DNA from 3 places in the Paenibacillus sp. 2KB_20 genome. Region 2 is predicted to be linked to each of the others. Evidence: riboswitches for the same ligand, from Rfam matches in the RefSeq annotation. Region 2 holds a riboswitch; each other region holds the start of a gene.

Region 1 (4,220 bases), on a different contig from region 2:
GGAATAGCAAGACGCAAACCGTAAAGGCCATCGGCAGTGTGAAAGGCCAATCGACTGAAGTGTTACTTCAGGTGGGAAGCACGACAGCAACGGTCAATGGAAAACAAGTGAAGCTTGCGGCCCCGCCGGTTCAACGGGAAGGCCGTGTACTGATCCCGCTTAGCTCGTTCAGCAGCCACTTCGGTGTCGATGTGGGCTGGAATCAGGCAACTCGCACGGTCTCCCTTGTATCGCCGCAGCGCGAGATGCATTTGAGAGCCTTCTATGCATTGCAATCTTTCCAAGAACGGGATCTTGTTGCATCTATGAATTCAGTCGCCTTTGGATGGAGCCGCATCGATCGTGAAGGTCAGTTCACGCTTCAAGGCGACGAGTACCGCCTGCCCGCTGCGGCCGGTGACGTTACGCCGCAATCGATGGTAGCAGATGCTACGGACCAGAAGATTAAACCATACCTCATGGTCTATGCCTTAGATGGAAACGGCGAATTAACCAAAGTACTGAGCGACAGCAGCCTGCGCCAAAAGTCCATTGAAGGCATCACATCCGCGGTAACGGAGAACGGCTTCGGCGGCGTTGTACTTGATTTTGAAGGGCTCGGTTTTAAACTGGATGTCGTAAACCAGCAGAAGCTGCTCAATGATTATGTCAAGCAATTAAAGGCAGCATTGCCGCATGACATTGCTCTGTCCTTAGCGGTGCCGCCATTGAACAGCGCCTATAAAGGTTACGATTACAAAGCGCTGGCCTCCATCGCCGATGATCTCATCGTTATGGCTTATCAGTACAATCCGGTCGGAACCAAATCTCAGGTACCCGAACCAAACAGCCTGGTGGACCAAGCGATCCAGTTGGCACTCCAAGCAGGTGTCCCGAAGCAGAAGCTTTTGCTTGGCATCAGCTTAAGCAGCGAAACAGCCACTTCCGTGGACGATAAGCTCGGTTTGGCCAAACGCTATGATCTGAAAGGCGCTGCTTTCTGGCGTCTTGGCTTGTTCCGTCTCTATAATAACGGGATGGAAGCAGCTGTGAATGCCTCTGTTGTTAAGGAGTAACCGAACAACCCCTGTGGGGATTGACAGACTTATAGTAAGAAAAACTTCTATCGACGCTACTTTCACAGATGACAGACCGCAGTTAGTAGACGTTTTTCTTGCGATATCAGGAAGTCACAAGCTTCGAAGTTTATACTTTCTGATATCTAAAAAAAAGAAAGCCTGACAAGGACAACCCTTTGTCAGGCTTTCTGGTTATGTATTGAACCCTAAACTGCAATGTAATCCAATTAGCTTGCGCTTCCTACCAGTCTCGCATAATTTTCTTGACTCAACACACGACGTGCCGTGACATAACGTGGCTCGTAATATGAATCGCTAAGCTTGCTGATTCTGACTCCCTTGCTGCTGGAAGCATGCGCAAATTGTCCGTCACCAATGTAAACGCCTGCATGAGAAATTCCGCTGCCGCTTGTATTGAAGAATACCAAATCTCCAACCCGCAGATCTTCGCGATCCACATGTTCACCGGCTTGAGCCTGGCTTTGGGAAGTGCGTGGAAGATCCATATCAAAATTTCTAAACATGTACAGAATAAATCCGGAGCAATCAAACCCGCTAGTGGTCGTTCCGCCCCATTTGTATGGAGTTCCTACCAATTGCTTCACTTGATACTGAAAATTCGGTTGTTGATCAGCAAATGCTGATACGGCACCGGAAGAAAAAATAATTGCAGACCCTAGCAAAGTGATGACAAACTTCTTCAAAATATGTTCTCTCCTTCGATGCCTACGGAGTTAGCTAAGGGTTCGGTTGAAGGTTCCCTATACTCTCTATACAAGAGTAATTCACCCAAGACGGTTCCCCCGTTTTCCAAACGAAATTCGGCAAAATTCATTAACGTTTTGTAACCTTCTCTTAATATAGTATACAAGCAAGGATGCTGTCAATCATATCCTAAAAATCTATCGTTTTATGTTTGGAGCTGTCGTAAAGATGGTTAATTCCGGCCGACTATTTTTTAACCATCTTCACACAGTCATGACAATTATGTAACTCTGCTTTCCTTCTCGAACTGCTTTTTTTAATAATCTAGCAACTTTTTACAAACCTATGCGTTTACATAATCAGTAATGAAATTAAAGAGGTGATCGATCACTTATGAGACAAATCACGATGGCTGAAGCTTTGGCAGTCCGGGCAGCAATCAACCGTCTCTTGAATCAATTGATGTCGGAACGCTTGAACAACAGCAGCACAATCATTGAAAAAGGGGAAACGGCGGAATATCCTGCACGCAGTGTGGATGCCATTACGGAAGAAATCGAAGCCGCCGCCGCGGATTACAGAAAGCTGGATTTGCTGATGGCAATCTCCAATACAACGCAAACCATTAGCTGGAACGGCTCCGACATGACCATCATGGAAGCGATCGAGCTGGCCAAACAGATCCGCAGCGATATCGGACAACTTGCTCATCTCGGCTCCCGCAAGAAGCTGGAGCGGCAGAGCAGCCGTGGCAGCGGAGATGGTGCCGTAACGCTGTTCAACGTCGCTTTATATGATCCGGAAGCTTATCAGGCGCAAGCGCGGAAGAAGGAACGCGAAGTAACCAAGCTCTCTTCACTGATTGAACATGCCAATCATACGTCCATGATTACGTTTGACGCATCCAAGTACATGGAATAGCGGCAGCCGCCGGCTCCAAGCCTGCAGGTCATCCCACGTGCGGGTTTGGAGCCGGCGGTTTCCGCCGGCATCGCGGGAAAGTGTGAGCAACCGCTTATTGTTTGTCGGATACAAACAAACCTAACCAGGAAACCAAAAACTCGCCTCCAGTGAAAACGGATGACGGCTTACGGTTCACGCCTATCACTTGTCACATGTTACGGACTTATAACGAAAAAAATGATCGCTCCGTTTCCCGCTCTCTATGAATAATTGGAAAGCCGCCCCCTGAAGGGCGGCTTTTGTCTAATTCGCTTAAGCTCGGTTAACATGAAACTACGTCGCCGATCCGAACGCTTTTTATCTAACCTCTATTCCATCCTTTATTCTATCCGTAACGTTCTCTTTACACCTATGCTACTGGAACAAGGCCGCAGCTCCAACCAGACCAACATCGTCCCGAAGTCCTGCAGGAACGATCTCGTACGTGCCTAAATAGGATGGCATGACCAGCTTATCTGTCATTTCCCGCAGCTGCGGAAATAAAAGATCGCCCGCTCTGCTTACTCCCCCTCCAATCACGATGCGATCGGGGTTGAAGCTGTGAATGACGTTAACCAGTCCTAGCGCCATATAATAGATGGCTCGATCGATGACCTCTACTGCGACGGGGTCATGAAGACGTTTAGCCTCGAAAACATGTTTAGCGTTCACTCCCGCCTCGGCTGCGGCCAGTTCAGAAATTACGCTGGGCTGGGTGAGCATCCGCTGGGATGCTGCCTGGCCGATGGCCGTTCCTGAAGCAAATACCTCCCAGCAGCCGTGGCTCCCGCAATTGCACTGCGGACCGTTCGGATCAATGATATGATGTCCCAGTTCCCCAGCAAATGAACTGCTGCCCAGGAACAGCTTCCCATCCAGCACGATCCCTGAGCCGATGCCGGTGCTTAGCGTCACGTACACCATGTTCGTCGACCCTCTTCCGGCACCTCTTACATACTCTCCCCATGCGGCTGCATTGGCATCATTCAGCACCTGTACTTCCGTATGCAGATCACGTTCCATCCAGGCTTTGAGGGGGACATTCGTCCATTCCGGCAGATTCGTACCATGAATGACAATCCCCTCCCTACTGTTAACTGTTCCGGGTGAAGCCATCCCTACGCCTCGAAGAGGGTGGCCGTCCGACACACTGCGGATCATGTTCGTAATTCTCGCGACCACTTCTTCAGCCGTACGCGCACCCGCTGTCTCCATTTGCTCCCGGTTCAGCAGCTGTCCTTCGGAATCAAAGAGCGCTGCCGCGATCTTCGTACCCCCAAGGTCAACGCCAACCACAAATTCTTGCTGTTTATTCCATACGGTTTGCAATTTTTGTTCACCTGTTTCCGATAGGTTTGCTACTTCTATTGATGTATGCTCTCAGCCAGCGATCGCAGCTCGACCGGATCGATGGGCTTCAGCCCTGATCGACCGTACCGAACAGCTGAGCCGAAATGGACCTCGCTCACACCGGTCCGGTCGATAAAATCGTGTATGATTTCCCACTTCAGACCA
Region 2 (4,220 bases):
AGGTTTTTTTCTTCTTTATTTATTTTTCGAGCATATTCACGACCTCAGACTCAAAGAGATCCACATTATCATTGGAGCCGATAACGACCATAATGTCGCCGGAGTTCACCACATCCATGGCTGTTGGCGCTACGATGATGCCGGATTGTTTATTCAGGGCCACCACGCTGACACCGTAGCGAACCCTCGTATTGAGCTCGCTAAGCGTTTTTCCGTCCATGCAGTCCGTGACCGTCATCTCCACAATCAGATAGTCCTTGGATAATTCGATATAGTCGAGCAGGTTGGGCGTGACAAGCTGGTGAGCTACCCGGATCCCCATATCCCTTTCCGGAAAGATCACCCGGTCCACGCCCAGCTTCTCCAGCGCCCGGCCGTGCAGCACCGAAATCGCCTTGGCAACGACCATGGCGACACCAAGCTCTTTTAACAAGATGGCGGATAAGATGCTCATCTGAATATCGTTCCCGATCGCCACAATCCCGCAGTCGAAGTTACGGATACCGAGCGATTTAAGCACCTCTTCGTCCGTAGCATCCGCCACCACCGTGTGCGTCAGCAGCTCGCTCATATCCTCGACAACCTCTTCACTGCGGTCGATGCCGAGCACCTCATATCCCTGTTCCATCAGTTCAAGCGCCAGGCTGGCGCCAAATCGTCCCAAACCGATGATTGCAAATTGCTTTGGTTTCATGTCTCTCCTGTACTCCTTATCCAATAATCATTTTGCCTTCCGGATGACGATATAATTCTTTACCCTTTTTTGGCCCCAGTGCATAAGCAAGCGTCAAAGGCCCCAATCGCCCTGCAAACATCGTAATACTGATCAAAATCTTCCCGAATCCCGTCAGTTCAGGCGTTAAACCCATGGAGAGACCCACCGTACCGAAGGCGGATGTCGTTTCGAATAGGATCTCCAGGAAGCTCCCTTCCTCTGTCGTTGACAGAATCATCGATACGATTAGAACGAGCAGCAGTGCCAGTAATGCAATGGTCAGTGCCTTCAGCACCCGCTCCTGGGCCAGGCGATAACGGAACATGACGATGTCTTCACGCCCGCGCATCATGGCGATAACCGCCCCCACCATAATGGTGAAGGTTGTTGTTTTGATACCGCCACCGGTTGACCCTGGGGATGCTCCGATAAACATCAGAATCACGATAAAAAATTGCGTGGCCTGTCGAAGCCCCGTAATATCTATAGTATTCGCGCCAGCTGTACGCGGCGTTACGGACTGGAATAACGCACCGAAGAATTTTCCGCCCCAATTCAGAGAGCCGAGCGTCCTCGGATTGGTGAATTCAAATATAAGAATGACGATAAATCCAACCAGCAGCAAGGTAGCCGTCATGGTGAGCACCACTTTGGAGTGCAAGGAAAGTCTCCGCTGTTTTCGGAAATCAATCAGATCGGATAATACGATAAAACCAATCCCACCTGAGACAATCAAAAACATCACGACTATGTTGACTACAGGATCGTAGACATACCCAGTCAAACTCCGAAAATCACCAAACAAATCAAAACCGGCGTTGTTAAACATCGTGACTGCATGAAAAACGCCATAATAAATCGCCTGGCCGATCGGCATATCAAACGCCCAGCGGATCGATAGAATGATGGCACCACAGGCCTCGATGATGAGGGAGTACAACAACACTCTGCGAATCAGCCTTACGATTCCTTCCATCGAGGACTGATTCATCGCTTCTTGCAGAATGAGACGATCCTTGAGCGATATGCGTCTTTTCAGAGCCAAGGCAAATAAAGTAGCCATCGTCATGAATCCGAGCCCGCCGATCTGAATCAGCAGCATAATCACGACTTGGCCGAAGGAACTGAATGTCGTTCCTGTATCCACCACAACCAGACCCGTTACACATGTTGCCGATGTCGAAGTGAACAAGGCATCGATAAATTCAAGCGGTTCACCTGTACTTGTGGAAATCGGCAGCATTAACAGCGCCGTCCCGATGAAGATAATAGCCGCAAAACCAAGCACGAGAATCTGCGGTGGAGACAACCTGAGCCAGTTAAATTTAGAGTTCAATCGGTCACCTTCTTAAAAAAAATCAAGAAAAAAAGACACTGGAAAACGCAGTGCCCTTTACGGTCTGGTTCCTGTGCTGCAGCCTACGAGGTTAGCTGACGGATTCGGGCATTTCCACAGGTCGCCCTATTCATTATTCTAGGAATAATGAAATTCACCCCAATTACATGGTTCCCCCATTTTCAGTACGAAATTCGGCTGGAATATTCGGTTCCTTGAAGCATGATGTGATTATAACGCAATCTGGTACGTAACCCAATGCCGTTTTTCACCCAAAAAATCTTTAAAAGAGCGCGAATTGGGCATATTCAAGAATACAAGCATAGGGTTCTCTAACGTTTTCGAAACCTTTCATTCATTTTCATCGATTTGTTTCATTATTCCGGATATTGGGATAAGCTGCTTATGACTTTCATAACTATGTTATATTGACTCTATGCGTACTTAATCAGGCATATCGAATACCAGTGGGAGTATCAACTTTCCTAGAGGAGGAATTTCATGAATCGTGCAAGAGAGCCCTTGAAGCTGAAGCCCAATCTCAAACAGCTCATCGCGCCTGCCGCAGTCGGCCTGATTCTGTTCCTATTATTTCAGGTGTTTCCGTCGACGAATCCGGATTCTACCGAGATGGCATCTCCGAATATCATATCCAAGGAGCAGGCTCGGCAAGCGGCTTCAAGCTTTGCTCAGGAGCATTTGCAGTTTACGGCTGCAAAAACGGATGACACATTGGTTACATATCAATCCAAATCGGAACTTTACGGATATCTGGCGAAGGAAAAGAAACTTTCGGAATACAACAAAACCTATGAAGCCAAATATCCCTATGACGTATACCGCGTTCGCTTCAGCGAGCCGGGAGGCAATGCCCTCAATGTGGACGTGCACATGCAAAATTCAGGCATCGTCGGCTTCTCGTACGATTACGCCCGCTCCAGCTATGACCGGATTGAGCTGAACAAGGGCGATGTACAAAGGCAGATGCTGCTTGTCGTCGAGGACGGCATGTCATTAGCCGAGAAGCAAGCGCTCGCGGAGCCTTGGCTCCAGCGAGCGGGCTATGACCTGTCGCGCCTTGAGCTGGTTACACGGGAAGGGGAACCCCGGCTCCGATATGTGGACCCGGAATCCAAGATTGGCGATTCCCGATTGGAGCACCGTTTCACCTTCGAACATGGGAAATTACGCTCCTATGAGCCATCCTTCTCAGTCCCGTTCGCCCATTCCGCCTATGTCAACAAGCAGACTCAGGATGCAACGCTGCTGACACTCGCAGGGTATGGCCTGTTCACCCTCATCCTTGGCATTCTTGCCATTGTGTACAGCGTAAAGACCAGAGCCTATACGTCGTTTAAGCGCGGCCTGTTCCTAGCGGTGCTGCTGTTTATCATTCAGATGCTAAATACGTATAATCTGATTCCCGTTTTCAAATCCGAGGGGATGTCGCAAACCGGTATATTCGGGATGATGATTTTCTATGCGGTCTATTCGCTCATATTCTCCGCCCTGCTCTATTTCTCCCTTGTCGGGGGCAACGGACTATGGCAAAAAGAAGACGGGCTCAATCCATGGCCGCGCGCCAAAGAACCCGGATACGGTCATTATGTACTGGACAGCATGAAGCTGGGATATATGTGGGCTTTCATCCTGCTTGGGGTCCAATCCATTATCTTTATCGTTCTGGGCCTAACCTTAAATACATGGTCCACCACGGATGCCACACAGTCGCCTTACAACATGCTCTATCCTTGGCTGTTTCCGCTGATGGCCTGGCTGGCCGGCATATCCGAAGAGGCCGTCTATCGACTGTTCGGAATCAAAATGGTGAAAAAGATCGTCCGCAATACTTTCGTTGCCAGTTTGATTACCTCGCTCATCTGGGCGCTCGGGCATACGCTTTATCCGATATACCCTGTAATTTCCCGGCCCATTGAACTGGTTATCATCGGCTTGCTGTTCAGCTACATCTTTTTGAAATATGGGTATTTGGCGGCCATGTTCTCCCATGTCATCTTTAATAGCATCTTGATGGGTATTAGCCTGATCTTGCTCAAGGACACCACCAACTTGCTGATTGGTGCTTTCTACATGGTGCTTCCTGCGCTTGTTGCGTATGCGATTTACCGTTTCAATCCAACAAAAAAAGAGAAGCCGTATGTCACGACT
Region 3 (4,220 bases), on a different contig from region 2:
CAGGGTGCCGGCCTCCACCACAAACATGACCGGATTTCTCATCATCAGGACGGGGTTCAGCTTCGTGAAGCTCTCCTTGAGCGCCTGACGAACCATCTCTTTGGACATCACTTTTTTTCTCGTATTATTCATGGTAATAGGCCACCTTTTCTATTAACGGATCGTCAGATGCTCAGCAATCGGACCAAGCACAAGTACAGGCAGGAAGGTCAATGCACCGATAATCAGAACCACTGCAATGAGAATGCCGGCAAACAGCTTATTATCTGTCCGGAACGTCCCAAGCGTCTCGGGAACCCATTGCTTCCGCATCAGCGAGCCGCCCACCGCCAACAGGGCAATCATCGAAATGTAACGGCCGAAGAGCATGACCAGTCCTGTTGTAATGTTCCAGAACGGCGTGTTATCTGACAGACCCTCAAATCCGGAACCGTTATTGGCAGCGGAAGACGTGTATTCGTACAATACTTGCGAGATGCCATGAAAGCCCGCATTGGTAATGCCTGCCTGCCCTGCATCTGTCATCAGCGCAAGGGCGGTCGGAGCCAGGATGATAAATGGATGCACCAGGATAACAATCGCAATCAGCTTCATCTCCCGCGCCTCGATTTTTCTGCCTAGAAATTCGGGGGTTCGACCAACCATAAGACCGGCCAGGAACACCGCCAATATCGCGTACATAAGCATATTCATCAGCCCAACGCCCTTTCCGCCAAAAACAGAGTTCAGCATCATCAGGGACAGCGGCGTAATCCCTCCAAGCGGCGTGAGTGTATCATGCATGTTGTTGACCGACCCGGTTGTGGCCGCGGTCGTCACCGTCGTGAACAGAGAAGATTGAGCAACCCCGAACCGGACCTCCTTGCCCTCCATGCTGCCTTGCGAGGCATCGATGCCCAAGCGGTTCAGCGCCGGATTGCCATTGGTTTCAGCGGCATAGTTCAGCGACAGGAAAGCGATAAACAAGGTCATCATCACCGAGAAAATAATCCAGCCCTGTTTGCGGCTCTTGGCGAATAAACCGAACGTATACGGAAGTGCCGCCCCGAGACTCCACATGGACAGGATTTCGATGACATTGGTCAGCGGGGACGGGTTCTCGAACGGATGTGCCGAGTTCACTCCCATAAACCCGCCGCCGTTGGTGCCCAGATGCTTGATCGATTCAAGCGCAGCTACTGGCCCTACGGCTATTTGCTGCTCGCTACCTTCCAGCGTCGTGACGCTGAGCGTAGGCTTCAAGGTCTGCGGCACCTGCAGCGCAACCAGTACCATTGCAATGATGAACGCAGCCGGGATGAACACCCGGGTGTGAGCTTTGACGAAGTCCTCAAAAAAATTACCGACGGTTGAGCCCTTGCTAGTCACCGCCCGGATAAAAGCAATCGCCACGCAGAGCCCGGTTGCCGCAGACGTGAACATCATCATCGTAATGACAGCCATCTGGGCCATATAGGATAACCCCGACTCCCCGCTGTAATGCTGAAGATTCGTATTGGTCATAAAGCTGATGATCGTAGAGAACGACAAGGTCGATTCCATATTATCGATGCCATTCGGGTTGAAGGGTAGTACTCTCTGCAACCGCAGAATCAAATACCCAGACGCGACCAGCACGATATTCGTCATCACAAAGCTGATGGCATAACCTTTCCACGTCATTCCCTTGCGTTCTTTCAAACCAATCAGTGTGAAGAGCGGTTTCTCCGCCCAGGAGAACCATCTGTCCGTTCCATTGCCTTCATTGCGAAACACCTGATATAGATAAGTTCCAAGCGGCTTTACCAGCAGCACCAGAACGAGTATAACGATGGCAATTTGTAAAATGCCCATGGCGAATGCCTTCCTCCTTCAGCTGTCTCCCTAGAATTTTTCAGGGTGAATCAGCGCATAAATCAAGTACAGAAAAATAAAGAGCGTGCATACCAAAATGATCATCATGGTTAATCCGCCTCCGGTTCAGAAACCACGCGCCCACACCAAGACATGAACAGCATGAACAGTCCGTAGGTTCCTCCCAATATGAGCACCATATATAAATCCTGCATGAATATAACCTCCTAAAACCTCGTTGTGATATCAGCCAAGACCTTAGCTGACAATGGACAAAATCAGGAAGGATACCTGGTGATGGTTCGTATGAAGCACCACATCGGCACCCAGCCCTTTGTATATCAATCGCGGATTGCTGGAATGGGTAATCACATAAATCGACTCTGTGGTCCAGGTCCGGCAAATCCGTAAATAGCGGCAGCATAGATTCAAGCTGCTCTCGAACAGAAACACCTTGCTGACGGGAAACTCGGGAATGATCCAGGTTTGCTCGTCCCTTGTATCGATTAGTATCATGTTGGTGCAGCCCAGCTCATGCAGCCTCTCCTGTTCAACCCGGTTGTTGGCTATGGCCACAAACGAAATGCGCTTAAAGATCAGCTGGCGGATAAATTCTTCCCCGGCCTTGTTCGGTGCGGATACCAGGATAAACTCCTGCGATTTCTCCATCTTTTGTTCTCCTCCTAAGTTCGGAAAGAGAAGACAACAACAAAGAAGCCTGTGGAAAGAGAAGAACTCTTCCCGCAGGCTCCTTAATAGGACACGGTGAAATACACCGTGGCCCAAGTCCACGACAATCGTTGCCTCTCTCGATACGCTTACGAGGTTAGCTGACGGATTCGGGCGTGAGAGTCGCCCTACCCATAGACCGTTATCTTGTCCATGGGATTCACCCCTGAGAGATAGATTCATCTCCCGACTGGTTCCCCCGTTCCTTTTCCATTCAAGGACTCAGCGAAAATTGAAAACGAGTAGCATGTTATTCTATTAGCCATTGACTAAACATCCAGGTCCGGCAAAACAACACAGCATCAGGTTCGAGCGGTGAGAGTCGCATCATCCTGCAATTTCAGCGAAGACCCATGGCGCCTTCGCCCGAGATTCGATCCATAAAAGAGCCCAACTGAGCTCTCACACTGTCTGTAGGCCTTCATGGAACGGCTGCCCGTTTGCCTGTCGCTGATGTCCGTCAATTCATAGTTCGTATCATACGTCTGGCCCTGCAGGAAGTAAATGTGAGCAAAAACACATGTGGCGTTATGTCGAACAGGAACTGACCAGTATCGCTTCATTATCTCTCGAATACTACTCTATACTATGTATTTCTCTTGTTTTCTTGTATTTATCGCAATCTATCGAGATACCGAGATTTTGCCATGATAATCGATGACACGACTGAATGTACACGTTTTCTTACACGGTTTTCATCGATTTTCGGAATATATCCGTCCCATATGATCATTTACTTTTAGTTTCCTCCGGCGTATGATTCATCCATCTATTCGAAACATTCGTTATACGCTGAGCTCCCCACAGATGGGGAGACGGGGGAACCAAAATCGCCAATGGAGCAGGGCCTCTAACGACAAAAAGGCCTGGAGAGCGGGGGATCTCTGCTCACCAGGCCTTTTTACCGTGCATATAACATTCCTATAAAGGAGCGTAGATCATGACGAAATTCATCGAGGATGCACTGACATCCGTTATCGAAACCGAAGTTCCCGCATTAAGTGTAGAGCCCATCCGCCATATGGAGATATTGCGTTTCGACCAGGGCTCGGCTGAACGCTTTATCCCCTGGAGCAAACGAGATTGGAACTGCGGTTTGTTCAAAATCAGCTGCAAAGACGCGGCCGGTTATGCCGAATATGCGCTGCCAAGCAACAGGGAATTCACGGATCTAGTCCGCTGGGCAGCCGTCTTTACGAGGCTGAAAGGCATGTCCGTGACCGAGGCCGTTCGCTATGCCCAGAAGCAGCACCAGTGGGGATCCGCCCGGATGCAGCTCGCCGTATCGGCGCTCGCCGATCTGGAGACCAATCGGCAACAGCACATCACCCGTAAGCGGTTAGGCAGCTTGCCGCTGGAGCGTTCCTTCCTGATGGACTGCTCGGAGGCGTATTATTTCTTCTAGGACAGTAGCTAGAGAGCTACCGTCCTCGCTTCACTTTCAATTGATTGTTTTCCCCCGCTCACTTGAACATATTTTTGAGCACCATCATCAGGTTGGCCGGCTTCTCCGCCAGCCGCCGCGTAAAATACGGGTACCACATCGTTCCGTAGGGCATATAACACCGAATGCGGTAGCCGTCCTGTGCAAGCGCTGCCTGATCGTTCATCCGCAGCCCGTACAGCATCTGAAACTCAAATTCCTGTTTGTCTATGTG

The links. Region 2 has a riboswitch for cyclic di-AMP ahead of AB4124_RS05270 (TrkH family potassium uptake protein). Riboswitches for the same ligand answer to the same signal wherever they lie in the genome.
Region 1: another riboswitch for cyclic di-AMP. It lies ahead of AB4124_RS21645 (C40 family peptidase); the one in region 2 lies ahead of AB4124_RS05270 (TrkH family potassium uptake protein).
Region 3: another riboswitch for cyclic di-AMP. It lies ahead of AB4124_RS07385 (hypothetical protein); the one in region 2 lies ahead of AB4124_RS05270 (TrkH family potassium uptake protein).

The regions. Positions count from the first base shown of each region.
Region 1 is NZ_JBFRHH010000007.1:582,032-586,251, reverse strand. It holds gene AB4124_RS21650 (stalk domain-containing protein) at 1-1,055, shown strand, start outside; gene AB4124_RS21645 (C40 family peptidase) at 1,286-1,762, opposite strand; cyclic di-AMP (ydaO/yuaA leader) riboswitch at 1,766-1,895, opposite strand; gene AB4124_RS21640 (hypothetical protein) at 2,157-2,684, shown strand; gene AB4124_RS21635 (ROK family protein) at 3,081-4,034, opposite strand; gene AB4124_RS21630 (copper homeostasis protein CutC) at 4,070-4,220, opposite strand, start outside.
Region 2 is NZ_JBFRHH010000001.1:1,119,568-1,123,787, forward strand. It holds gene AB4124_RS05265 (potassium channel family protein) at 20-694, opposite strand; gene AB4124_RS05270 (TrkH family potassium uptake protein) at 711-2,051, opposite strand; cyclic di-AMP (ydaO/yuaA leader) riboswitch at 2,117-2,261, opposite strand; gene AB4124_RS05275 (CPBP family intramembrane glutamic endopeptidase) at 2,553-4,220, shown strand, end outside; gene uvrC (excinuclease ABC subunit UvrC) at 4,213-4,220, opposite strand, start outside.
Region 3 is NZ_JBFRHH010000002.1:344,810-349,029, forward strand. It holds gene kdpB (potassium-transporting ATPase subunit KdpB) at 1-132, opposite strand, end outside; gene kdpA (potassium-transporting ATPase subunit KdpA) at 154-1,833, opposite strand; gene AB4124_RS07380 (potassium-transporting ATPase subunit F) at 1,864-1,941, opposite strand; gene AB4124_RS07385 (hypothetical protein) at 2,092-2,502, opposite strand; cyclic di-AMP (ydaO/yuaA leader) riboswitch at 2,633-2,800, opposite strand; gene AB4124_RS07390 (hypothetical protein) at 3,503-3,967, shown strand; gene AB4124_RS07395 (proline dehydrogenase family protein) at 4,026-4,220, opposite strand, start outside.